DNA from 3 places in the Bradyrhizobium sp. SZCCHNR1093 genome. Region 2 is predicted to be linked to each of the others. Evidence: riboswitches for the same ligand, from Rfam matches in the RefSeq annotation. Region 2 holds a riboswitch; each other region holds the start of a gene.

Evidence for each region. Region 2 has a riboswitch for S-adenosylmethionine ahead of QX070_RS05630 (O-succinylhomoserine sulfhydrylase). Riboswitches for the same ligand answer to the same signal wherever they lie in the genome.
Region 1: it holds a riboswitch for S-adenosylmethionine, as region 2 does, so the genes downstream of both, QX070_RS24855 (GNAT family N-acetyltransferase) here and QX070_RS05630 (O-succinylhomoserine sulfhydrylase) in region 2, are expected to answer to the same signal.
Region 3: it holds a riboswitch for S-adenosylmethionine, as region 2 does, so the genes downstream of both, QX070_RS07270 (homoserine O-acetyltransferase) here and QX070_RS05630 (O-succinylhomoserine sulfhydrylase) in region 2, are expected to answer to the same signal.

What each region holds. Positions count from the first base shown of each region.
Region 1 covers NZ_JAUHJJ010000009.1:64,173-72,148, forward strand. Annotated here, with positions in the region: gene arr (NAD(+)--rifampin ADP-ribosyltransferase) at 1-58, opposite strand, end outside; gene QX070_RS24845 (glutathione S-transferase family protein) at 181-813, opposite strand; gene QX070_RS24850 (hypothetical protein) at 1,160-1,426, shown strand; gene QX070_RS24855 (GNAT family N-acetyltransferase) at 1,653-2,123, opposite strand; SAM-I-IV-variant riboswitch at 2,169-2,278, opposite strand; gene QX070_RS24860 (energy transducer TonB) at 2,468-2,947, shown strand; gene hyi (hydroxypyruvate isomerase) at 3,091-3,882, opposite strand; gene gcl (glyoxylate carboligase) at 3,928-5,715, opposite strand; gene QX070_RS24875 (adenine deaminase) at 5,885-7,687, opposite strand.
Region 2 covers NZ_JAUHJJ010000002.1:237-8,212, forward strand. Annotated here, with positions in the region: gene apaG (Co2+/Mg2+ efflux protein ApaG) at 169-561, opposite strand; gene QX070_RS05615 (OpgC domain-containing protein) at 885-2,234, shown strand; gene QX070_RS05620 (SGNH/GDSL hydrolase family protein) at 2,234-2,992, shown strand; gene QX070_RS05625 (SGNH/GDSL hydrolase family protein) at 3,006-4,169, shown strand; gene QX070_RS05630 (O-succinylhomoserine sulfhydrylase) at 4,250-5,458, opposite strand; SAM riboswitch at 5,535-5,614, opposite strand; gene QX070_RS05635 (2'-deoxycytidine 5'-triphosphate deaminase) at 5,727-6,833, shown strand; gene QX070_RS05640 (MATE family efflux transporter) at 6,954-7,976, shown strand, end outside.
Region 3 covers NZ_JAUHJJ010000002.1:352,025-360,000, reverse strand. Annotated here, with positions in the region: gene QX070_RS07285 (S8 family serine peptidase) at 1-385, shown strand, start outside; gene QX070_RS07280 (GIY-YIG nuclease family protein) at 1,055-1,345, opposite strand; gene metW (methionine biosynthesis protein MetW) at 1,451-2,116, opposite strand; gene QX070_RS07270 (homoserine O-acetyltransferase) at 2,120-3,334, opposite strand; SAM riboswitch at 3,426-3,505, opposite strand; gene QX070_RS07265 (chorismate mutase) at 3,704-4,537, shown strand; gene hisC (histidinol-phosphate transaminase) at 4,575-5,672, shown strand; gene QX070_RS07255 (prephenate/arogenate dehydrogenase family protein) at 5,669-6,604, shown strand; gene QX070_RS07250 (DUF2125 domain-containing protein) at 6,610-7,794, opposite strand; gene QX070_RS07245 (gamma-glutamylcyclotransferase) at 7,894-7,976, shown strand, end outside.

The DNA.
Region 1 (7,976 bases), on a different contig from region 2:
AATCGGCTCGCGTGCCGTGAAAGAAGGATTGTGCAAACACGGTCGCAACAGATGACATCGGTGACCTCGGATGGCGTCTTCAGCGGCCGTCATATGTCGCGGCGCGGCGTCGAATGCAAATGATCGTTTCGTCGGTTGAAGACTCTGTCGGCGAGCTACCCGCCTCTCTCGTTCCGCCACCTAGCTAGTCCACCAGCGCCGCGTGGCCTGGCACGTCTCCAGGGCCCGCTGATAGCCGGCACGGGCGCGCAGCCGCGTCATGTAGGCTTGCACACGATCATCGAACACGACACCGACGTTCTTCCGCGCCATTTCGAGCGCGTAGCCCACGGAAATGTCCGCTGCGGTGAACGCGTCGCCAGCCATGTAGGGCGCGTGCGCCAGTTGCCGCGTCACTAGGCTCAACCGGGTCGTGAACACGTTCATCGCCTGACGCGCGCTCCAGTTGTTGCGCTCGCTTTCAGGCGCAAGGTGCCGGGCTCCCGAAACGAAATAAAGCGAGGCTGCGAGGCCGGCCTCACCGAGGTGGAGAAACTGCTGATAGGCAGGAAAAGCAACATCATGTGCCGCGGGCGCCAGCGCTGTCGGCCCATACCGCCCCAGGATGTACTCCATGATCGCAACGGACTCGACCATCGTAACATCGCCATCGCGGATCGCCGGAATGAATCCGGCGGGATTGATCGCCAGGAACTCGGCGTCGTTCTCGACCCCGGCCAGGAGGTCCACGTCCCGAAGCCGGTATGGGAGTTCCATCTCTTCCAGCAGCCATACGACACGGAAGCCTCTGCCCTCTCCGAACACCGTGATCATCGTTCGCAACCTCCTCCGTTGTCCGCTCCCAGGACGGCCCTCCGTTCGTCAGCCCGACATACGGCCGGAGATTTTCTCAGCGGCTCCTCGAACTCCGGCTTGGCGCAGCACATCGTGATCAGACTCGAAGATGAAAAGACGCACTAAAGATGTCGGCGGCTAGCCCATCCCAAACCGTCCAAACAGGTGGGAGCACAGCCCGCTCTCAGGTCTGAAGCAGAAGCAGGCGACCAAGGCCCTCAATGGCTGCATTTGACCCATTGCGATCATCGCGGACTGCGGGCAAGGAAGGTTGCAGTGAACGAGGCGATGCTCGGACGCCTATCCGCGCGGTAGGGGAAATGAGATGGCGCAAGAAATTATTGCGGCAGCGGGCAATACGGAAGTCCCAGCGTATCTCACGCTTGTTGAACTCGGATATTCGGTCGACCGCCTCGATAAGGGCAGTGAAGAGCACTGGATCGCGAAGAAAGGGACGCTTGAGCTTGTTGCCGATGGCCCGCTAGAACTTCTCGGCCTCTGTCTCTTGAGAAGCGAACGTGGAGCACGCTGGCAGGCAGCCGATAGCGAGATCGACGGGTTCTTGAAACGATTTTACCCGTTGGATAGATGACCGGGATCGCCATCATGTCGTTTAGCGATGTCCGCTTATGTGAAGGGTTTCGGATGCCGGCCGCATGATTGACGGCGCGGCATATTCGGGCGGCCGGCGTCCGAAACCCTCCAAGGGAGGAAACCGCGCATGTTGAGCGGGGTGGCGCGGCAAGCGCTATGGGGATTTGAGCAATCTAAAAGCAGACTTGATCATCTATTCCTTGTCGGCACATCGCCCTCGACCATCATTTCGTCAGCCATCTCTCGAAGTACAAATTGATCGGGTTGGAAACGTAAGCGCCATACGCTGGGCACGGAACGAACCCCTTCGCCCGATAGAGCCTCTGGGCATCGGGAAGAAATTCCGTGGTTTCCAGCCGCAGAACCGGCAGCTTGGCGGTCAGGGCCGCTTCCACGACGCGCGTCAAGAGCCTGCTGCCTATTCCAGTTGCACGAACCTCGGTGACGACATACATGCGCTTCACCTCCCCGGTACCATCCGCGAACACCTGCAGCCCCGCACAGCCAACGGCTTGTCCGGCAATCCGCGCGATAAACATTTGCGTGTCGTCGTGCGCTAGCCGATCAATTGGAGAGCCGTGATTCCTTTCCACCCCGCAGACCTTGTTTAAGAAATCGTCCAGCGCGGTTACGAGGTTAATCAGGTCCTGGGACCTTGCATCGGCCGGCTCAATTTCGATTCTATCGACAGTCATTCTCGTCCCCTTCTTCGAAGAGAGGAGCGCATGACGCCGTGGTGGCTTGTCCCGTTTAGTTGCCGGACCGGCCACATCTTCTTCCGAAGGAAGAAAGCCACCTTGCTCGGGGAGCAGGTTGGCGCTGGGCGTCGGCCCAACTCTTGATGTTGGAGTTGACGATAGCTGGCACTATCGAGCTTGGCAAGCACGCCCCAGTTTGAGGAACAACGCGCGGCCGCTCCTGGCCCAACGCGGACCTTTTCAGCCGACGCTGGCGACGTACGGGACGGGCGCTTCGCGCAACTGCGCCATACCGGCAATTTTTGGTTGTGAATTATCTTCGCGTGTGATGGAATCCGCTTATGAACGCGAGAATTCCTTCGCTGGCCGGTCTGTTCGTACTGCTACTGGCTTCGGCGTCTTTCTCATATGCGCAAACGGAAAGTGTCGGCGCTCAGGCAAGCGCTCGCGAAGCGTGGAAAAAGAAGATTGTAATACTATTAGTGAGCAAGAGAACGTTTCCGCCAGGGGCGGCCGGTCAAAGTGGCACGGCCAAGGTCAAGTTTGTCATTGATCGGCAGGGGAAACTGATTTCCAGAGAACTGGTGGAAAGCGCCGGCTCCGAGTTACTCGATACGGCGGCCCTAAGTATGATTGAGCGAGCGGAACCATTTCCGGAGCCGCCCGCAGAGATGAGCGACGATAGCTTCACCTTTACGGTACCCATCAACTTTGCCAACAGGAAGCAGTTGCCTTGGGCAGGCGGACAATGGCCTGCTGAGTGGGTCGACGAGCAGAAGAAGATTGACACAAAAATTCACGGCATCTGTCGTGGCTGCTAAGGCGTGAGTGAAACTCACGCGCAACAACATTGAAGCTGCGCCATCCTGTAGCGCTCGATGCAATCCATAAGCCTCGCGTGAAGAGACAGGAGCGGCGGCATCTTCCTCGGCAGCAAACCCGGGCTGAATGGCACGTAGTAAACTCAGCTCGCGGGAACGATCGCGCGATCGGTCAGCCAGCCCAGCCCGTCCATCGTCGTCGTCCGCGGCTTGTACTCGCAGCCGATCCAGCCGCGATAGCCGATCGCATCCAGATGCCGGAACAGGAAGGCGTAGTTGATCTCGCCGGTGCCGGGCTCGTGGCGGCCAGGATTGTCGGCGAGCTGGATGTGAGCGATGCGGGCGAGATGCTTCTGCACGGTGCGCGCCAGATCGCCCTCCATGATCTGCATGTGGTAGATGTCGTACTGGACGAACAGATTGTCGGACTCGACCTCGGAGATCAGCTGCAGCGCCTGGGCGGTGCGGTTGAGGACAAAGCCGGGAATGTCGAGTGTGTTGATCGGCTCAATCAAGAGCTTGATCCCCTGCGCTTTCAGCGCGGTTGCCGCGAAGCGCAGGTTGCGGACCAGCACCTGGTTGAGCTCGCGCGGGTCGGCATCATCAGGCGCTATCCCGACGAGGCAGTTGACCTGGCGGCAGTCGAGCGCCCGCGCGTATTCGATGGCGCGACGAACGCCGTCGCGGAATTCGTCGACGCGATCCGGCAGGATCGCGATGCCGCGCTCGCCCGCGGCCCAATTGCCGGCGGGCAGATTGTGCAGCACCTGCGTCAGCCCGTGGCGCGCCAGCTGCTCGCGCAGCTCCGCCTTGTCGAAATCATACGGGAACAGATACTCGACGCCGCTGAAGCCAGCCGCCTTGGCGGCGGCAAAGCGGTCGACGAACGGAAGCTCGTTGAAGAGCATCGTGAGATTCGCAGCAAAGCGCGGCATGTCATGGTCCTCGAATTGGTCCTCGAATGAGAACGGTCGCTGCGATCAGGCCGGCTGCAAGGTGCGCGGCGGCTCGGCCGGGGTGTCGTCGACCGGCAGGTCGAGCACCTCCTCGAATTCGACGACGTTGTCGATCTCGGTCCCCATCGCAATGTTGGTGACACGTTCGAGCACGAACTCGACCACGACAGGCACCTGGTACTCCGCCATCCATTCGCGCGCGATCGCAAACGCCGCCTGCGCCTTGTCGGGATCGGTCACGCGGATGGCCTTGCAGCCGAGACCTTCGGCGACGGCTATGTGATCGACGCCGTAGCCGCCGACCTCGGGCGCATTGATGTTCTCGAACGACAGCTGGACCTGATAGTCCATCGAGAAGCCGCGCTGCGCCTGCCGGATCAGGCCGAGATAGGCGTTGTTCACGACGACATGAATGTAAGGCAGGTTGAACTGGGCGCCGACCGCGAGCTCCTCGATCAGGAACTGGAAATCATAGTCGCCCGACAGCGCGACGATCTCACGCTTCGGATCCGCGACGCGCACGCCGAGCGCGGCCGGCAAGGTCCAGCCGAGCGGCCCCGCCTGCCCCGCATTGATCCAGTTGCGCGGGCGGTGGACGCTGAGGAACTGGGCGCCGCCGATCTGCGACAGGCCGATGACGCTGATGTAGCAGGTGTCGCGGCCGAACGCCTTGTTCATCTCGTGATAGACGCGCTGCGGCTTGATCGGCACCTGGTCGAAATCGCTGCGCCGGAGCATGCTGCGCTTGCGGTCCTGGCACGCCGCGGGCCAGGCCTGCCGCTCGCGCAATTTGCCCGCCTTGCGCCATTCGCGCGCGACGCTGAGGAACATCTCCAGCGCCGCCTTCGCATCCGAGACGATGCCGAGGTCGGGGTTGAACACGCGGCCGATCTGGGTCGGCTCGATGTCGACATGCACGAAGCTGCGCCCTTTCGTGTAGGTCTCGATCGATCCGGTGTGCCGGTTGGCCCAGCGATTGCCGATGCCGAGGACGAAATCGGACTCCAGGAAATTGGCATTGCCGTAGCGATGGCTGGTCTGCAGGCCGACCATGCCGGCCATCAGCGCGTGATCGTCGGGAATGGCGCCCCACCCCATCAGGGTCGGCACGACCGGCACGTTGACGGTCTCGGCGAACGCGACCAGCAGATCGCTGGCATCGGCATTGATGACGCCGCCGCCGGCGACGATCAACGGGCGCTCGGCGGCGTTGAGCATCTCGAGCGCCTTTTCGATCTGCTTGCGGGTTGCGGCGGGCTTGTAGACCGGCAGCGGCGCATAGGTCTCGTCGTCGAACTCGATCTCGGCGAGCTGCACGTCGAGCGGCAGGTCGATCAGCACCGGCCCCGGCCGGCCCGAGCGCATGATGTGGAAGGCCTGGCTGAACACGCGCGGCACGAGCCCTGGCTCGCGCACCGTCACCGCCCATTTGGTCACGGGCTTGGCGATCTGCTCGATGTCGACGGCCTGGAAATCCTCCTTGTAGAGTCGCGCGCGCGGCGCCTGCCCGGTGATGCAGAGGATCGGGATCGAATCCGCAATCGCCGCATAGAGCCCGGTGATCATGTCGGTGCCGGCCGGCCCCGAGGTGCCAATGCACACGCCGATATTGCCGGCCTTGGCGCGGGTGTAGCCCTCGGCCATGTGCGAGGCGCCCTCGACGTGGCGGGCGAGAATGTGGCGGATCGAGCCGCGCCGCTGCAGCGCGGAATAGAGCGGGTTGATTGCAGCTCCGGGAACGCCGAAGGCGCAGGTGACGCCTTCCTTCTCCAAGATACGCACCGCAGCATCGATCGCCCGCATCTTCGCCATCTCGCGCCTCCCTCTGGTTGATGCGCGAGCTTCGCTGCTGGCAGCTACGATCTCAATTCACTCGTCGATTTTTCCCACGATGCGGCACGCTCGGCAAAACACCGGCGGCCTCAGTTAGTTAGGACAGAAGTCAGCTGACATGTCCTAACAGGATGAGGCCTCGCGCACGCTATTCGAACAGCGGCGCGAGCTCCATCTGCGGCACCAGCACGAGGCCCTTGTCGGTGATACGAATTTCCGGAATGACCGATAGCGGAATCAAATTGAAGCCCATGTAGGGAATGGTGCAGCCGGCCTCGCGCCATTCGGTCTTCAGGAGCTTCACCTGCTCAGCAACTTCGGTGATGCGCTTGTCGGACAGGAGCCCCGCGATCGGCAGCGGAACCATCGCCTTCACCTTGCCGTCGGCGACGACGCAGACACCGCCCTGCTGCGCGCCGATCGCGGCGACGGCGGCCTGCATGTCGGCCTCGTTGGTGCCGGCGACGATGATGTTGTGGCTGTCGTGGCCGACGCTGGACGCGACCGCGCCGCGCTTCAGGCCGAAATCCTTCAAGAGCCCATGCGCCACATTGCCAGCCGACTTGCCGTGGCGCTCGATCACCGCGACGAAACAGAGCCCATGGCGCGCAAACAGCGTCTCCCAATCGTTCGCCGGCTCGATCGCGACCTTGTCATGGATCAGCGTGATGCCCGGCAGCGCCGTCTTGATCGCATTCACGGTGCACGCCTTGGTCGGCAGCTCCGGCGTCAGTTTCATCTGCGCCGGCAGCTTCACCGTGGCATAGGCGGCCTTCGGATACTGATAGCGCTGCGACAGCGCCTGATCGAGACGCGGCGTGATCCTGCCCTTGTCGACGACGAGCTCGCCGCCATACCAGGTCGTTTGCGGCTTGAGGCCGTCGTCGAGCAAAACCAGATCGGCGCGGCGGCCGCCGCCGAGGCCGCCGATCTCGCCATCCATCGCAAAGCGCGTCGCGCCGTGCAGCGAGCCCATCGACCACGCCTGCTCCGGCGACATCCCCGCCTTCACCGCCTCGCGCACCACCCAGTCGAGTCCAAACAGCATGAGATCGTCGGCATCGCGATCGTCGGTGCACACCGCCGTGCGCTTGTGCGAGGCGCCGAGCTCGGTGATGGTGCGGATCGCCTGCGGCAGGCTGTGCCACGGGGTCGTGGGCGGACCACCGCGCAGGAAGATCCAGACGCCGGCATCCAGGAGATCATCGGCGATGTCGCGGTCGATCGCCTCATGCGTGTCGGTGACACCGCTCGCCGCATAGGCGGCGACGAATTCGCGGCCATAGACATGGCCTGACACCGGCCGTCCCCGCTGCAGGGCCGCGGCGAGAATGGCATGGCTGCGCTCGTCGCCCATGCAGACCGGCACGAAATCCATCTTCTCGCCGAGCGCGACCGCCTCGGGCCAGCGATCGAACAGGCCGGCGATCTTGTCCGGCGTGAGGTCGCCGCCCGCGGTCTCCAGCGCCGCCGATGTCGCCGGCACCGTCGAGGGCACGGTGAGGAAGATCGACAGCGGCGCCTGCCGCGCATCCTCCAGCATCGCCTCGACACCGGCGACGTCCATCACGTTGCCGATTTCGTGGCTGTCGCAGAAGATCGTCGTCGTGCCGTTGAGCAGCGCGGCCTCGGCATAGGCGCAGGCCGTCACCATCGAGGATTCGATGTGGATGTGCGGATCGACCAGCCCCGGCGCGATGATGCCGCCGGCCGCGTCATGGAGCGCGAAACCGCTGCCGAGCGCCTTGTGGGCACCAGCCGGCTTCACCGCCGCGACCCGCCCGCCGGTGATCCACAGTTCGCGCGAGGGGTGGATGCGCTCCGAATAGGTCGACAGCACGCGCGCGCCGGTGATCACGAGATCGGGCGCAACGCGGCCCGAAGCGACATCGGCGAGGCGCCGCGTCATCGTGTGCAGAGGGGCGACCGAGAAGCGGGTGAGTTTGGTCATGGCACGAACTCGCTGGACGTGTTGGGCGATGCACCGCGATGGTTGCGCGATGCACGCGTCCCGGCAAGCCCAAATAGATCGGCAGCCCTGACCACGGCTTGAGCAGCGGGTGAATAGCCCCCTCCTCCCTCCCCTCGAAATATCCGCGCCTCCATTGTCCTCGGAGACGGACCGCAACATCGGATTGCCCAACGCTCGAGCCGACGAGCCAGGGAGCTCGACAGCAACTCAGGCCGGGCCGAAGCGTCCTTACGGACGCTCCTTCACAACGCGGCAATGCTCACTGCTG
Region 2 (7,976 bases):
CGTATTGCACTTCGTCCGCTGGCGCGTTGTCGGAAGCTTGCCGGGACGACAGCGGGCCAAACATCGGCAGGCGAGGCGAGCCGCAAGGACAAGGTATTGAACGTCGAGAGCAGCACAAGAGACAGCGAGCGGATGACTGGGGAGCAGTCGAACTGCATGCCTTCTCAGCTAATTCAACACCCGCTTGCCGTCGGGGCTGTCAAGCGAGAAGGCTGGCACGGCGATGTCGAAGTGCTCACCGCTCTCGCTCTCCATCTGGTACGAGCCGGCCATGAAGCCGGACGCGGTGGTGAGCGGGACGCCGGAGGTGTATTCGAAGCGCTCGCCCGGCGCGAGCACCGGCTGCTCGCCGACCACGCCCTCGCCGCGGACCTCCTGCTGCCGGCCGATCCCATCGGTGATGATCCAGTGCCGGCTGCGCAGCCGCACCGTCTCCTCCCCGCTGTTGGTGATGACGACGGTATAGGACCAGAACCAGCGGCCATCGGCCACCGACGACTTCTCAGGCAGGAAGTTCGGTTCGACGGTCACTTCGATGTGGCGAGTCACGGCGCGATACATGGTGGCATTGTAGCGGAAACCAGCGCCGGAACCAATCGGGACGCCATCGTGCTTTCAACACAGTTCCGCATTATGGCACCAGAATCGCGGACTCTGTCGCCCGTATGCGCGATCCGTTCCTTGGGCTCGGATCGGGCGCGGCTGGCAGCACCCTGGCGGTGATCGCCCTGTCCTGCGTCGTGCGATCGCCACCAGCCGTCCGCCAAGGTCGAAAAACTGGGCACGGCCCAGCTGATAAGTCCTTCATCGCTTGCGCGAAAACTGCGCAGCCCTACATTTCCCCTGCCGGGCCTCGAGGGCTGGCAGCTTTGACGCGGTGCCTGATGACGTCGATTGTCGATCGCCTTGCCGGACCGTCCGCCCCCGCAGCCAGCGCCGCACCCGCGCCGGCTACGGAGACTGCCGCTGCGGCGAGCGCGGCTGCACCCGCGGTTGCATCTGCATCTGCCGTCGCGGCTGCGCCGGCCGTCACCGCTGCACCCGCCAACACCGCCACCACCGCCGTCCCTGCGATCACCTTCCCGGCGGTCGGCGAGCGCGAACTGCGGCTCGACCTGTTTCGCGGGCTGGCGCTATGGCTGATCTTCATCGACCATCTGCCGCCGAACCTGCTGACCTGGTTCACGCTCCGCAACTACGGCTTCTCCGACGCCACCGAGATCTTCATCTTCATCTCAGGCTACACGGCGGCGTTCGTCTACGGCCGGGCGATGCAGGATGCCGGTTTCATCGTCGCAACCGCGCGCATCCTGCGCCGCGTTTGGCAGATCTACGTCGCCCACGTCTTCCTGTTCACGATCTTCCTCGCCGAGATCTCCTACGTCGCGACCAGCTTCGAGAACCCGCTCTACACCGAAGAGATGGGAATCATGGATTTTCTCAAGCAGCCGGACGTGACCATCGTGCAGGCGCTGATCCTGCGCTTCCGCCCCGTCAATATGGACGTGCTGCCGCTCTACATCGTGCTGATGTTGTTCCTGCCGTTGATCCTGTGGCTGATGCGCTGGCGGCCCGACGTGACGCTAGGCCTATCCGTCATTCTCTATGCCGTGACCTGGGAGCTCGATCTCTATCTGACGGCCTATCCCAACGGCTTCTGGGCCTTCAATCCGTTCGCCTGGCAATTGCTGTTCGTGTTCGGCGCCTGGTGCGCGCTCGGCGGCGCGCGGCGCATGTCGCGCATCATCAACTCGCCGATCACGCTCGGGCTCTGCGTCGCCTATCTGGTCGCGGCCTTCTGTGTGACCCTGACCTGGTACATTCCGCAGCTCGGCCATCTGATGCCGCGCCGAATCGAGCAGTGGATGTATCCGATCGACAAGACCGACCTTGACGTGTTGCGTTTCGCGCATTTTCTCGCACTCGCAGCACTCACCGTGCACTATTTGCGCAAGGATTGGCCGCTCTTGAAGTCGCCGTGGCTGCGTCCGCTGATTGTCTGTGGGCAACACTCGCTCGAGATCTTCTGTCTCGGCGTGTTTCTGGCGTTTGCGGGCCACTTCGTCCTTGCCGAAGTGTCCGGCGGCGCCATGATGCACGCGGTGATCAGCCTTTGCGGCATCCTCATCATGTGGGGGGTGGCGTCGTTGATTTCGTGGTACAAGCGTGAGGCCGATAAGGGCGCGACGCGAAAAGGTGCGCGCAGCAACGCCGATCTGGCGGGAGGGGGCTGATGAAGTCCGTCTCGTGGTTAAGGTTTGGTATCGCAGTGCTGGCTGTTTCGCTGGCGGCCTCTGCGCGCGCGGAAGAGGCGCCGCAGAACTGCGAGGTGCCGGCCTACCTGCTGACCACCGAGAGCCCGCTCCCGAAGGTTGCAGACGCCGTCAAGAACGGCCGCACGCTGGATATTCTCGTCGTCGGAAGCAGGTCATCCTCCATTGTCAGCACGTCCGACGCCAATGCCTACCCCGCCCGTCTGCAGGCTGCGTTGAAGGACAAGCTGCCAACCGTCGCCGTCAATCTCAGCATCGAGCTGCAGCCCAAGAAGACGGCCGAGGAGGTCGCGGGCAATCTCGTTAAACTGGTGGAAGGAAAAAGGCCTAATTTGGTCATCTGGCAGACCGGCACGGTCGACGCCATGCGGTCGATCGATCCTGATGAGTTCCGGCAGGCGGTCGACGACGGTGTGGCGACGCTGCAGAAAGCGGGAGCTGACGTCGTCTTGATGAACCTGCAATACAGTCCGCGGACGGAGACATTGATCTCCGTGCCGCCCTATGTCGACAACATGCGTGTGGTGGCGCAGCACCGGGACATTCCGCTGTTCGATCGGTTTGCCATCATGCGGCAATGGAACGAGCAGGGCGATTTCGACCTGTTCAATCCGACGCACGGAGTCGAGCTGGCCAAGCAGGTTCATGACTGCCTCGGCCGGGCGCTGTCGAAGTTCATCATCGACGCGGCGCATATCGGGCCGGCGCAGCAGAACTAGGGTTATGTCGTTCATGACGTCGAATGAGTGTCACCGCGTCTCCGGGACATGGGAGAAGCTTTCGGCCGTTGCGGTCATTGCCATTGCCATCGCCCTCGCGCTGAGCCCGCAGAAGCTACGGGCGCAGAGCGCAGCGCCGGCTGCGCCCGCCGCGCTTTCCGATGTGGAGAGCTCCGATCCAAAGGCTCCGCTGATCAGCGGGCTGCGACCGAGCATCGGTCACGTCACGGTGGCGCAGGCGAGCGATCAGGTGCCCGGGCCGATCGCCGTGGCGCGCCCGGCGGCCACGACCTCGCCGCCTGCGGCGACGACCGCGCCGGCCATGACGGATGCACAGCCGCCGGCTGCAGCCGGGCAGGCCGTCGCGGCGACGCCGCCGTCGCGCAGCATCACCGAGCGGGCGATCGACAAGGTCAAGCAGGTCGCGAAGTCGGCCACCGACATCTTCAACCGCGTGCCGTGCCTGACGCCGAAGGGCGTCGCCAAGAAGAATTTCATTTCGCTGCCGCACGTCGCCAACAAGCTCGCCTCCGGCCTGCCGGTCGTCATCGTCGCCTTCGGCTCGTCGTCGACGCAGGGCTATGGCGCGAGCGCGCCGGACTACACCTATCCGAATCGGCTTGCCGCGCAGCTGCGCCGGCAATATCCGATGGTCGACATCAGCGTCATCAATGCCGGCGTCGGCGGCGAGGATGCGCCGGAGATGATGAAGCGGCTGGAGACGTCGGTGATCGACCGGCATCCGGATCTCGTGATCTGGCAGGTCGGCACCAATGCCGTACTGCGCGATCTCGATCCCGCCGAGACCGCCAAGCTGGTCGATGACGGCGTCGCCAAGATCCAGGCGGCGGCCTCCGATGTCGTGCTGGTCGACCTGCAATATTCCCCGCGCGTCAACGAGCGCTCGGAGAACGCCAGCCGCATGAACAAGCTGCTCGGGCGTATCGCCGAGCTGCATCACGCCGGCATCTTCCCGCGCTTCGAGGTGATGCGCGACTGGCACGAGCGGCAGGCGATCCCGATCAACGAGTTCGTGATCTCGGACGGTCTGCACATGAGCGATTGGGGCTATGCCTGCTTCGCCCAGCTGCTCGGCGACGACATCATCCGTTCGGTCGGCCAGGTCAAGCTCGGCATCAACACGCCGGCCAACGTGCTGACCTATCGGCCGATGTGAGAGTGGCGAGTAGGGAATAGCGAGTAGCGAATAGGATGCAATCGGTACGCCCTATTCGCCATTCTCTATGCGGCCATTCGCTACGCGGCCCTCAGGGCCGCATCCAGATCCTCGATCAGGTCGTCGGCATGCTCGAGCCCGGCGGAGAAGCGGATGAAGCCCTCGCTGATGCCGAGCTCGGCGCGTGCCTCCGGCGTCAGCCGCTGATGCGTCGTCGTCGCCGGATGCGTGACCAGCGTCTTGGCGTCGCCGAGATTGTTGGAGATGCGCGCGAGCTTCAAGCCGTTGAGCGTACGGAAGGCGCTGGTCTTGCCGCCCTTCACCTCGAAGCCGACCAGCGTCGAGCCGGCGCGCATCTGCTTGCGCACGGTCGCCGCCTGCGGATGGTCCTCGCGGCCGGGATAGATCAGCCGCGAGATCTTCGGATGCGCCGCGAGAAAGTCGGCCACCTTCGCCGCCGTCTCGGTCTGCGCGCGCACGCGCACCGCCAAGGTCTCCAGGCCCTTGAGCAGGACCCAGGCGTTGAACGGCGAGATCGACGGACCGGTCTGGCGCATGAAATTGTGGATGTGCTCGGCGATGAACGCCTCCGACGACAGGATCACGCCGCCGAGGCAGCGGCCCTGGCCATCGATGTGCTTGGTCGCGGAATACACCACGACGTCGGCGCCGAGCGCGAGCGGGCTCTGCCAGATCGGGGTCGCGAACACGTTGTCGACGATCAGTCGCGCGCCACGGGCGTGCGCGATCTCGGCGATCGCGGGAATGTCCATCACGTCGAGCGTCGGATTGGTCGGGCTCTCCAGGAAGCACGACTTGGTGTTCGGCCTGACCGCCTTCTGCCATTGGTCGAGGTCGAGCCCATCGACCAGGGTCGATTCGATGCCGTAGCGCGGCAAGAGATCTTCGACGACGTAGCGGCACGAGCCGAACAGCGCCTTGGCGGCGACGACGTGATCGCCGGCACGGAGGGGAGCGAGGATTGCCGTGGTGACTGCGGCCATGCCGGTTGCGGCCGAGCGGCAGGCCTCGGCGCCCTCGAGCTCGATCATGCGGCGCTCGAACATTGCCGTGGTCGGGTTGGAGAAGCGCGAATAGATGAAGCCGGGATCCTCGCCCTTGAAGCGCGCCTCGCACTCCTCGGCGGTGGCGTAGACGAAGCCTTGCGTCAGATAGAGCGCCTCGGCGGTCTCGCCGAATTCGGAACGCAAGGTGCCGGAATGCACCAGACGGGTTTCAGGACGATAGCGGGCGAACGACGCCGGGGCCTTCGCGGGGGACTTCGACATGTGACCTCCATCGTGACCACCGCCTCCAGCGATGGGCACAAAAAAACCGGCCTGGGAAAACTCCTCACGGCCGGGATCACAATCGTCCCCGGCCTGTTTAGCGACTTATTTAACGTGGCTGCAAGCCGGCCGGCTCAAATCACCACGGGATAAGTCGTGCTCATAGTCGCAACCGGCCTTTCCGTCAAGCCAGCCATCGGATAACCGGTAAAAAGACCCTATATAGGCTCGATAAGCCGCCGTTCCGGCGCCTGCAAAGGATCAGGTCTTGCCGTTTTCGCTCAGCCCCGACGCCCACGGCATCCTCCCCGATCGCATGATCGTGGCGATGGCGGAGGCTGGCCTGATCATCCCCGCATACGATTTTGTCGAAAGCCAGATCCAGCCGGCGAGCCTGGACCTGCGGCTCGGCGACATCGCCTATCGCGTGCGGGCAAGCTTTCTGCCCGGGCCGGGCGCGACGGTCGCCGAGCGCATCGACGAGTTGAAGCTGCACGAATTCGCGCTCGCCGACGGCGCAGTGCTGGAGACCAACTGCGTCTACATCGTGCCGCTCTTGGAGAGTCTCGCGCTGCCGAAGGACATCGTCGCGGCCGCCAATCCGAAGAGCTCGACCGGGCGGCTCGACGTGTTCACCCGCGTGATCGCCGACGGCACGCGACGGTTCGACATGATCGGCGCGGGCTATCACGGCCCGCTCTACGCCGAGATCAGCCCGAAGACGTTTCCCGTTTTGCTGCGCGAAGGCTCGCGCCTGTCCCAGGTCCGCTTCCGCTACCGCGACGCGGTTCTATCGGAGGACGAACTGATCGCGCTGCATCAGGCCGAGCGGCTCGTGGATCGCGATGATGCGGATCTCGTCGGCGGCGTCGCTCTTTCCGTCGACCTGTCCGGCAGCAATGCCAACGGCTATGTGGGCTATCGCGCCAAGCGCCATACCGGCGTCGTCGACGTCGACCGCCGCGCCGGCTATGCCGTGGAGGAGTTCTGGGAGCCGATCAAGGCGCGACCCGACGGCAGCCTCATTCTCGATCCCGGCGAGTTCTACATCCTGGCTTCGAAGGAGGCCGTGCAGGTGCCGCCGGACTACGCCGCCGAGATGGTGCCGTTCGATCCGCTCGTGGGCGAATTCCGTGTCCATTATGCCGGCTTCTTCGATCCCGGCTTCGGCTATGCCGGCGCCGGCGGGCAGGGCTCGCGCGCGGTGCTCGAGGTGCGCTCGCGCGAGGTGCCGTTCATCCTCGAGCATGGCCAGATCGTCGGCCGCCTCGTCTATGAGAAGATGCTGGCCCGGCCGAACGCGATGTATGGCAGCCGCATCGGCTCCAACTACCAGGCCCAGGGCCTGAAGCTCTCCAAGCACTTCCGCCTCTAGGCCCGGCTGCGCGCTGACCGCGCACCCGCAATGCGCCCGCTGCACGGGGCGCGGCCCGGCGGTGTGCTAGGAGGAACGACAAAGGTCCCGCCAGATGGCGCGGCCAAACGGGGAGCGAGCATGTCCGAGATCGGCTTGGCCGACAGTCCGGTCGGCGAGGGGCGTACGTTGCCGCCCATCGCGAAGCCGGTTCGGAATGCGCTCGTCGACGGCCCCATTCTGCGCACCCTGCTGTCGCTGGCCTGGCCCAACATCATCGCGAACACGGCAGGCACCTGCGTCGTCATCGCCGAGACCTCCTATATCGGCCGGCTCGGTATCGAGGCGTTGGCGGCGATGGCACTGGTGTTCCCGCTGGTGATCCTGACCATGACGATGTCCGGCGGCGCCATGGGCGGCGGCGTGGCCTCGGCGATCGCGCGGGCGCTCGGCGCCGGCGACACCGAACGGGCCTCGACCCTCGCCACGCACGCGCTGCTGATCGCGCTATTGTTCGGCGCGACCTTCATGATCGGCATGCTGGTGTTCGGACCTGCCTTGCTGGAGGTGCTCGGCGGCCGCGGCGCGGTGCTGAGCCATGCCACGGCCTATCTGCAGATCTTCTTCGGCGGCGCCATCCTGCCCTGGCTGATGAACTCGATGGCCGGCATCCTGCGCGGCACCGGCAACATGAAGCTGCCGTCGTTCATGATCCTTAGCTCGGCCGTGCTGCAGATCGTGCTCGGCGGCACGCTGAGTCTGGGCCTCGGGCTCGGCATGCGCGGCGTCGCCGCCGGCGCGCTGCTGGCGTTCTGCGTCAGCATCTCGGTGATGGGCTGGTATCTGTTCTCCGGCCGCGCGCGCGTCCGGCCGAAGCTGCGGGGCCTCAAGATCAGCCGTGCGATGTTCGCCGACATCCTCAAGGTCGGCGCCATCGCCTGCTTCTCGCCGCTGCAATCAGTGCTGTCGATCGCGATCTTCACGCACATGCTGGCATCGTTCGGCACCGCCGTGCTGGCCGGCTACGGCATCGGCGCACGGCTCGAATTCATGGTGACCACTGTCGCGTTCTCCGTCGGCATGGCCTCGGTGCCGATGGTCGGCATGGCGATCGGTGCGGAAAGAATCGTGCGCGCCCGCCGGATCGCCTGGACGGCGGGGCTG
Region 3 (7,976 bases), 350 kb from region 2:
ACGCGACGCGCGGCGTGTGGAGCGGCTGTTCCAGATCCTGAAGGAGACATCGACGCCGCTGCAGTTCGGCGATCCCAACCGTTCGGGTGCCGGACTGCCGAACGCGATGCGCGCACTCGGCCTGGAAGCGGGCGTGGCCTCCGCGCCCACGGCCGATCCCTCGCTCGACGTTCTCCGTCGCCTGCTCGGACTGGCGCGCGGCGAGGCGCAGAGCGGCGCGACGTCTCCGACGCTGGTGCCGCAGGCGCCCAATGGCAAGCTCAACGGAGCCGGTTCGGTTGCCAGGGGCCCGGCAACGACGACCAGCGAGTGGTCCAGCCCGGCGGTCGGTGATCCCAGTCCGGCGCAGATCCGCGACATCATGCACAAGGTCGGCTTGCTGTAGATCACGGGGCAAGCCGTAGGAACGGCATCAGACGTTGCACGACGGGCAGTTTGCGCATGAGCCTCATGCACGGACTGCCCGTCGTGTTAGTTTGTCGCACGATCGCGGCTTGCGTCGTCGGCCAAATCAAGCGCAGATTTCCGCCCGTCCCGCCTCACTGCAAGAGGGGCGTATCGCGGTCGTCACGAACGCTGAGGTGGGATGCGGTGGGCGTGTCGGATTGCGCGTGGGGCTTCCTCGCGCGGACGAGCAATTCCGGCACGCACGGTCAAGTCGCGCGGTCCTGATACCCCGATGCTGGTATCCAGCGCGATGCGCGCAAGCGCATTGCGCGACACGGTGGCCAAAAAGCCCGGCGCACCGAGGAGAATGCGAAGCAGCCGTTCAACCATCGCGCAGGGAAGGCCGGGTGTTCCGGCTCGTACCTGTGGTTCCTGCCGCCTGCATTTTTTCCGCAGGCGGGCCATGGGTGCGGCCAGCATCCGGCCTTCCCTGCGCCTCTTCGCTATCGGAGGCGATGCATGACGCATAGCTCGGGCGCAGATGCGCCGCGGGGATGCGCAGCCTTGTCTCAGCCGCCATCGGCTCTTTGAAAAGTGAAATCCCGCCACCCCAAGCTCGTCATGGCCGGGCTTGTCCCGGCCATCCACGTCCGTCCTCGTGCACGCCTCAAGCTGTGATCCTATCGTAGAGATCGTCCCAGTCGGGATTGCTCGCAATGATCAGTCCAATCTTCCAGGCGCGCGACCAATGCTTGATGTTGTGCTCCCGTTGGATCGCGCTCTGAATGTCGTCGAAGACTTCAAAGTACACCAATCGCTTCAAGCCATACCGCCTGGTGAAGCCGTCAACCAAGCCGGATCGATGCTGAAAGACACGGCGCACGAGATCGCTGGTCACGCCGACATAGAGCGCACCGTTGGGACGATTAGTCATGAAGTACACGTAGCCGCCCGCCATCTCGCCATACTGCAAGACGTCATGGCCGGGACAAGCCCGGCCATGACGGCGGAGAGAGCGGGCCGCAAACTTGAACGAGGCGCCCAGCGAATGTCGCCCCTGCCCCTACCGCCCCTTCTCCGCCCTGCTCAGAAGAAACACCCCCTGCTCGCCGAACATGTTCCAGAACCACCAGGGCATGGCGACGCGCAAGGGACGGCCGTAACTATCAAGTGCGACGGCGCGCTCCATCTTGACGCCGATCTCGTCGCAGAGCTGGACGAAGTCCTTGATGGTGCAGAAATGGATGTTCGGCGTGTCGTACCAGGTGAAAGGCAGATTGTCGGTGCGCGGCATGTGGCCGCCGACCAGCAGCTGCAGCCGCAGCCGCCAGAAGCCGAAATTCGGGAAGGTGACGATGGCACGGCGGCCGATGCGCAGGAGATTTTCCAGCACCGTCTTGGGCCGCCGCGTCGCTTGCAGGGTCTGCGACAGGACCACGTAGTCGAACGCATCGTCGGGATAATCGACGAGATCGGTGTCAGCATCGCCCTGCACCACCGCGAGGCCCTTGGCGACACAATGGTTGACGCCCTCGCGCGACAGCTCGATGCCGCGGCCGTCGATGCCGCGGCTCTCGAGCAGCTGCAGCAGGTCACCGTCGCCGCAGCCGATGTCGAGCACCTTGGAGCCGCTCTCGACCATGCCGGCGATCAGGAGATGATCGGGCCGATAGGCCAGCACCTCGCCGCCGGAGAATCCGTTCAGCGGCAGCACACCCTGCATGCTCATGTCTCAGCCTCCCGTCGCGACCTTGAGGCCGCGCGCCTTGCCGGCGGAATCGAGAAAAGCGCTGGCGATCTCGAAGAACTCGGGGACGTCGAGCAGGAACGCGTCGTGCCCCCTGTCGGTCTCGATCTCGGCAAACGACACGCGCGCGCTGGACGCGTTGAGCGCATGCACCAGCGCCCGCGACTCCGAAGTCGGAAACAGCCAGTCGCTGGTGAAGGACACCACGCAAAAGCGCGTCTTGATGCCGCGGAACGCCGCCGCCAGCACGCCATCGTGGTCGCCGGCGATGTCGAAATAGTCCATCGCCCGCGTCAGATAGAGATAGGAGTTGGCGTCGAAGCGCTCGACGAAGGACGAGCCCTGATAGCGCAGATAGCTCTCGACCTGGAAGTCGGCGTCGAACGAGAACGTCGGCAACTCGCGGTCTTGCATGCGGCGGCCGAACTTGCGATGCAGGGCGGCATCCGACAGATAAGTGATATGCGCGGCCATCCGTGCCACCGCGAGGCCGCGATGCGGATGAGTGCCCTTGTCGCCGTAGCGGCCGTGGTCCCAGTCGGGATCGGCCATGACGGCCTGGCGGCCGAGCTCGTGGAAGGCGATGTTCTGTGCCGAGTGCCGCGTGGCGCAGGCGATCGCGAGCGTGGCGAACACGCGCTGCGGATAGGCCACCGTCCATTGCAGCGCCTGCATGCCGCCCATCGAGCCGCCGACCACGGCGAACAGCGTGTCGATGCCGAGATGGTCGATCAGCATCGCCTGCGCCCGCACCATGTCGGGGATGGTGATGATCGGGAAATCGAGCCCCCAGACCTTGCCGGTCGCAGGGTTCAGCGAGGCCGGGCCGGTCGAGCCCATGCAGCCGCCAATCACGTTCGAGCAGATGATGAAATAGCGGCTGGGATCGAGCGGACGGCCGGGGCCGACCAGCGTCTCCCACCAGCCCGGCTTGCCGGTGACCGGATGACGGTTGGCGACGTGCTGGTCGCCGGTCAGCGCGTGGCAGACCAGGACCGCGTTCGACTTGTCGGCGTTGAGCTCGCCATAGGTCTGGTAGGCGATCTGGAACGGCGACAGGTCGACGCCGCAATCGAGCCTGAGCGGCTTGTCGGCACCGAACTGCGCGACCAGCGAGCTCGGATGATCGACCTCGTGCGAGCGCTCTTCGGGCGCAATCGTGCGCAGCGCGGAGGTGGGTTTCGGCGTCAGGCCTGTCATGTCTCTCACCCCGGCCATCCGGCAAGGGCTCCCGAACCACGTGACACATCAGGCCATGAAAAACCCGGCCTGAACTGGGGTTCGGCCGGGATCGATAACGTCCCCGGCCTGTTTAGCGAGTTTTTTAACGTGGCTGCAAGCCGGCCGGCTCAAATGACCACGGAACAGGCAGAAACTAGTCCCGCGGGCGCTCCTCGTCAAGGCAAGCTCGGGTTGACCGCCGATCGGGCGCCCCATGGCTGCAGGTCAGCCAAGCCTAGGCAGCACGAGGTAAACTTGCTGTTGCGCACGTCCCCCGCATCGGAGAGAACGGCATCCGTTCCAGTCCGCCGCGCGTTGACCCGCGGCCTGCGAAGAGTGACCCTGCCCATGTCGACCCCGCCGCCAGCCCCTCCCTCGCTCGCCGATTTGCGCAAGGAGATCGACGCGATCGACGAGCAGGTCCATCAGCTCCTGATGAACAGGGCCGACATCATCGACCGGCTGATCAAGGTCAAGAAGACCCAGGAGGTCGGCTCGGCGTTCCGCCCGGCGCGAGAGGCCGACATGATGCGGCGCCTGGTGCAGCGCCATCGCGGCATCCTGCCGCTCGACACCGTCGAGGGCATCTGGCGCGTGATCGTCTCGACGTTCACTTACGTGCAGGCGCCGTTCTCGGTTCACGCCGACGTGTCGGTCGGCGAATCCGCGATGCGCGATTCCGCCAGGTTCCATTTCGGCTTCGTGGTGCCTTATGTCGCCCATTTCAGCGCCCAGGCCGCCGTCGAAGCCGTGGCGCGCTCGAAGGGCGATCTCGCGCTGGTGTCGACGACCTCGGGGCATACGCCGTGGTGGATCACGCTGGAGCCCGCGGGCGCGCCGAAGATCATCGCGCGGATGCCGTTCATCGAGCGGGCCGACCATCCGGCGGCGCTGCCGGTGTTCGCGATCTCGCGCGTCGCGGACGACGCGCTGGTGCTGGAGGTCGAGACCTGGAGCATCCGCGTCTCCGGCTGGAATGCGCAGGTGTCCCGCGCGCTGTCGCCGCTCGCCGACGTCATCGCGGTGCCCGATACCGCCTTTGACGGCGCGGCGCTGTTGGTGTCGATCGAGTCGCCGTCGAACCTCGACAAGATCAAGGCTGCCCTGATCGCGGCGGGCGCCTCGGTGCGCTCGACGGCCCTCGTCGGCGGCCATGCGAAACGCTATACGGTTCCCAGCTGAGACGCCCCGCGCCAGTGATGATTTTCCGGAGTTGACGATGAACCGCCCCGTGCCGAATCCCGGCATCCTCGACATTGCGCCCTACACGCCGGGCAAGAGCCCGAAGCCCGAGCCGGGCCGCAAGGTGTTCAAGCTGTCGGCGAACGAGACTCCGTTCGGTCCTTCACCCAAGGCGATCGAGGCCTTCAAGAGCGCGGCCACACATCTGGAGGATTATCCGGAAGGCACCTCGCGGGTGCTGCGCGAGGCGATCGGCCGCACCTATGGCCTCGATCCCGGCCGCATCGTCTGCGGCGCCGGCTCCGACGAGATCCTGAATCTGCTGGCACACACCTTTCTCGGGCAAGGCGACGAGGCGATCTCGACCGCGCACGGCTTCCTGGTCTATCCGATCGCGACCATGGGCTGCGGCGCCAGGAACGTGGTTGCCGCCGAGACCGAGTATCGCACCGACGTCGACGCGATCCTGGCCGCGGTGACGCCGCGCACCAAGCTCGTGTGGCTCGCCAATCCGAACAACCCGACCGGCACCTACATCCCGTTCGACGAGGTCAAGCGGCTGCGCGCCGGCCTTCCCTCGCATGTCGTGCTGGTGCTCGACGCCGCCTATGCCGACTACGTCTCGCGCAACGATTATGAGTTCGGGATCGAGCTGGTCGCCACGACCGAGAACACCGTCGTCACCCACACCTTTTCCAAGATCCACGGCCTCGCAGCGCTCCGCGTCGGCTGGATGCTCGGCCCGGCGCACATCGTCGATGCCATCAACCGCATCCGCGGGCCGTTCAACGTCTCCTCGCCCGCGATGCTCGCTGCGGTCGCCGCGATCGAGGACACCGCGCATCAGCAGATGTCGAAGGCACACACCGAGACCTGGCGCAACTGGCTCACTGAGGAGATCGGCAGGCTCGGGCTGAAGGTGACGCCGAGCGTCACCAACTTCATCCTGATCCACTTCCCGACCGAGAAGGGCCGCACCGCGGTCGAGGCCGACGAATTCCTGACACGGCGCGGCCTCGTGCTGCGCGCGCTCGCCAACTACAAGTTGCCGAATGCGCTGCGCATGACGATCGGCACCGAGGAGGCCAATCGTCTGGTCGTCGAGGCTCTCAGCGAATTCATGAGGACGAAGTGAGCGTCGCGGGACGGTTCGAACGCATCGCGCTGATCGGCTTCGGCCTGATCGGCGGCTCGATCGCGCGCGCGGCGCGGCTGCAAGGCATGGCCGGCGAAATCGTCACCACGGCGCGTTCGGACAAGACCCGCGCCCGCGTGACCGAGCTCGGCATCGTCGACCGCGTCGTTGCGAGCAATGCCGAGGCGGTCAAGGATGCCGACCTCGTCATCCTCTGCATTCCCGTCGGCGCGTGCGGTCCCGTGGCCGAAGAGATCGCGCCGCATCTGAAGCCCGGCGCCATCGTCTCCGACGTCGGCTCCGTGAAGGGCGCCATCGTTCGCGACATGGCGCCGCACCTGCCGGCGCATGTTCATTTCGTACCGGCGCATCCGGTCGCCGGCACCGAGAATTCGGGACCGGACTCCGGCTTCGCCGAGCTGTTCATCAACCGCTGGTGCATCCTGACGCCGCCCGACGGTGTAGATGCCAACGCGATCGATCGTCTGCGCGCGTTCTGGGCCGCGCTTGGCGCCAAGGTCGAGATCATGACGCCGGATCATCATGACCGCGTGCTCGCGATCACCAGCCACCTGCCGCATCTGATCGCCTACACCATCGTCGGCACCGCCGACGAGCTGGCGCAGGTGACCGAGTCCGAGGTGATCAAGTTCTCCGCCGGCGGCTTTCGCGATTTCACCCGCATCGCCGCCTCCGACCCGACGATGTGGCGCGACATCTTCCTGAGCAACAAGGATGCCGTGCTCGACATGCTCGGCACCTTCACCGAGGACCTCTCCAAGCTGACGCGGGCGATCCGCCGCGGCGACGGCGATGCGCTGTTCGATCACTTCACCCGCACCCGTGCGATCCGCCGCGGCATCGTCGATATCGGCCAGGATTCGGCGGCGCCGGACTTCGGCCGGCCGCTGCCGCAGTTGAAGAAGCCCTGAAGGCTTCAGAACAGCGGTGGGACGCGGGCGACCTTGAACGGACCGAGCACCACGACCCCGTCGGCGAAGCGCAACGGGAAGGTCCGCGCCTTGCGCCCTTCGAGGGTGGCCTCCTTGCCGAGCGCATTGATGCCGAGCGCGACGCCGACGTTGGCGTTCTGCTTAACGACCTTGCCGAGGCCGGGAATCGCGCGGTCGAGCGCACCGAGCAGGTTGTTGACGTCTTGCGACTTCACACCCGGCGCTACGCGATCGAGCGTCCCCTGCGGCACGCCGTTTTCGAGCATCTTGTCGAGACCGAGCGCCGGAATGACCTTTTCGATCCCCGCGACCGTCATCTGCACTTCGCCATCGATGCCGCCATTGGCGGTCAGGCTGAGCGTGCCCGACGCGACGGCCAGCAGCTCGCCCTGCTGGATGCGCGACTGGACGATCTCGACATGACCGCCCGCCGCCTGGATCTCGCGAAACCGCTCCGGCCAGGGTTTGGGCCTGAAGTCCTTGAGACCCGTGACGCGGGCCTGGACGTCGGTATTGAACGGTTCGGCAAGCAGAGGATGGCTGCCTTGGATGCTGCCGTTCGCGATCTGCAACGCGGTCTCCAGCACCGGATGGTCGGACGGCGAGCCCTCGGCAACACGGCCGTGCAATTCGGCATGATCGGCGCGCGCGGCGGGCACCGCAGTGTTGCCCTCGATGCGGTCGATGGTCGGTTGTTCGAACACGAGGTCGGCGCGCTGCGGCGGCCCTGGCAGACCGCGGACACTGGCCTCACCGACGCGCCAGTTCACGGAGAACGAGGCCGGTCCGCGACCGTCGGCGATCATAGCGGGTCCCTTGAACTCCGCGATGACCCGCTTCGGGTCCCACACCTGTGCGACGACGAGAATCTCGTCGAGCTTGGCGTTCATCAAGGGCGTGCCGGCGGCCTGCGAAAACAGGGCTACGTTCGGATCCGTACAGCGGACCTCGAGCCGGAACGGAAAGCCGGCGACCGAGCGGTTCGCGCAATCGAAGACGCGGCCGGACTTCGCTTCGCGCGCACGCCAGGCGTCGGCCTGGACATCCACTTGCGAAGCGGCGAAGAACCAGAATGCGCTCCACGCGACGGCGGCGATCAGGAGCAGGACGGGAGCTATGAAAAGCCCCCAGCGAGAGCGCCTGCGCGGCGGTTGCGGCAAACGAGACATGCAGGACACCCTTTGGGCAGCAATTTTGGCAATTCGGCGATCACGGATTGTGTATCTAGATTAACAATTCGCGAGCACCACACTTAGGCCTCCGCATTGATGTCCGCAATGACCCTCTCCGAACGCGACCTTCCCCACGGCGACCTCTGGGTCTTCGGCTACGGCTCGCTGATGTGGCGACC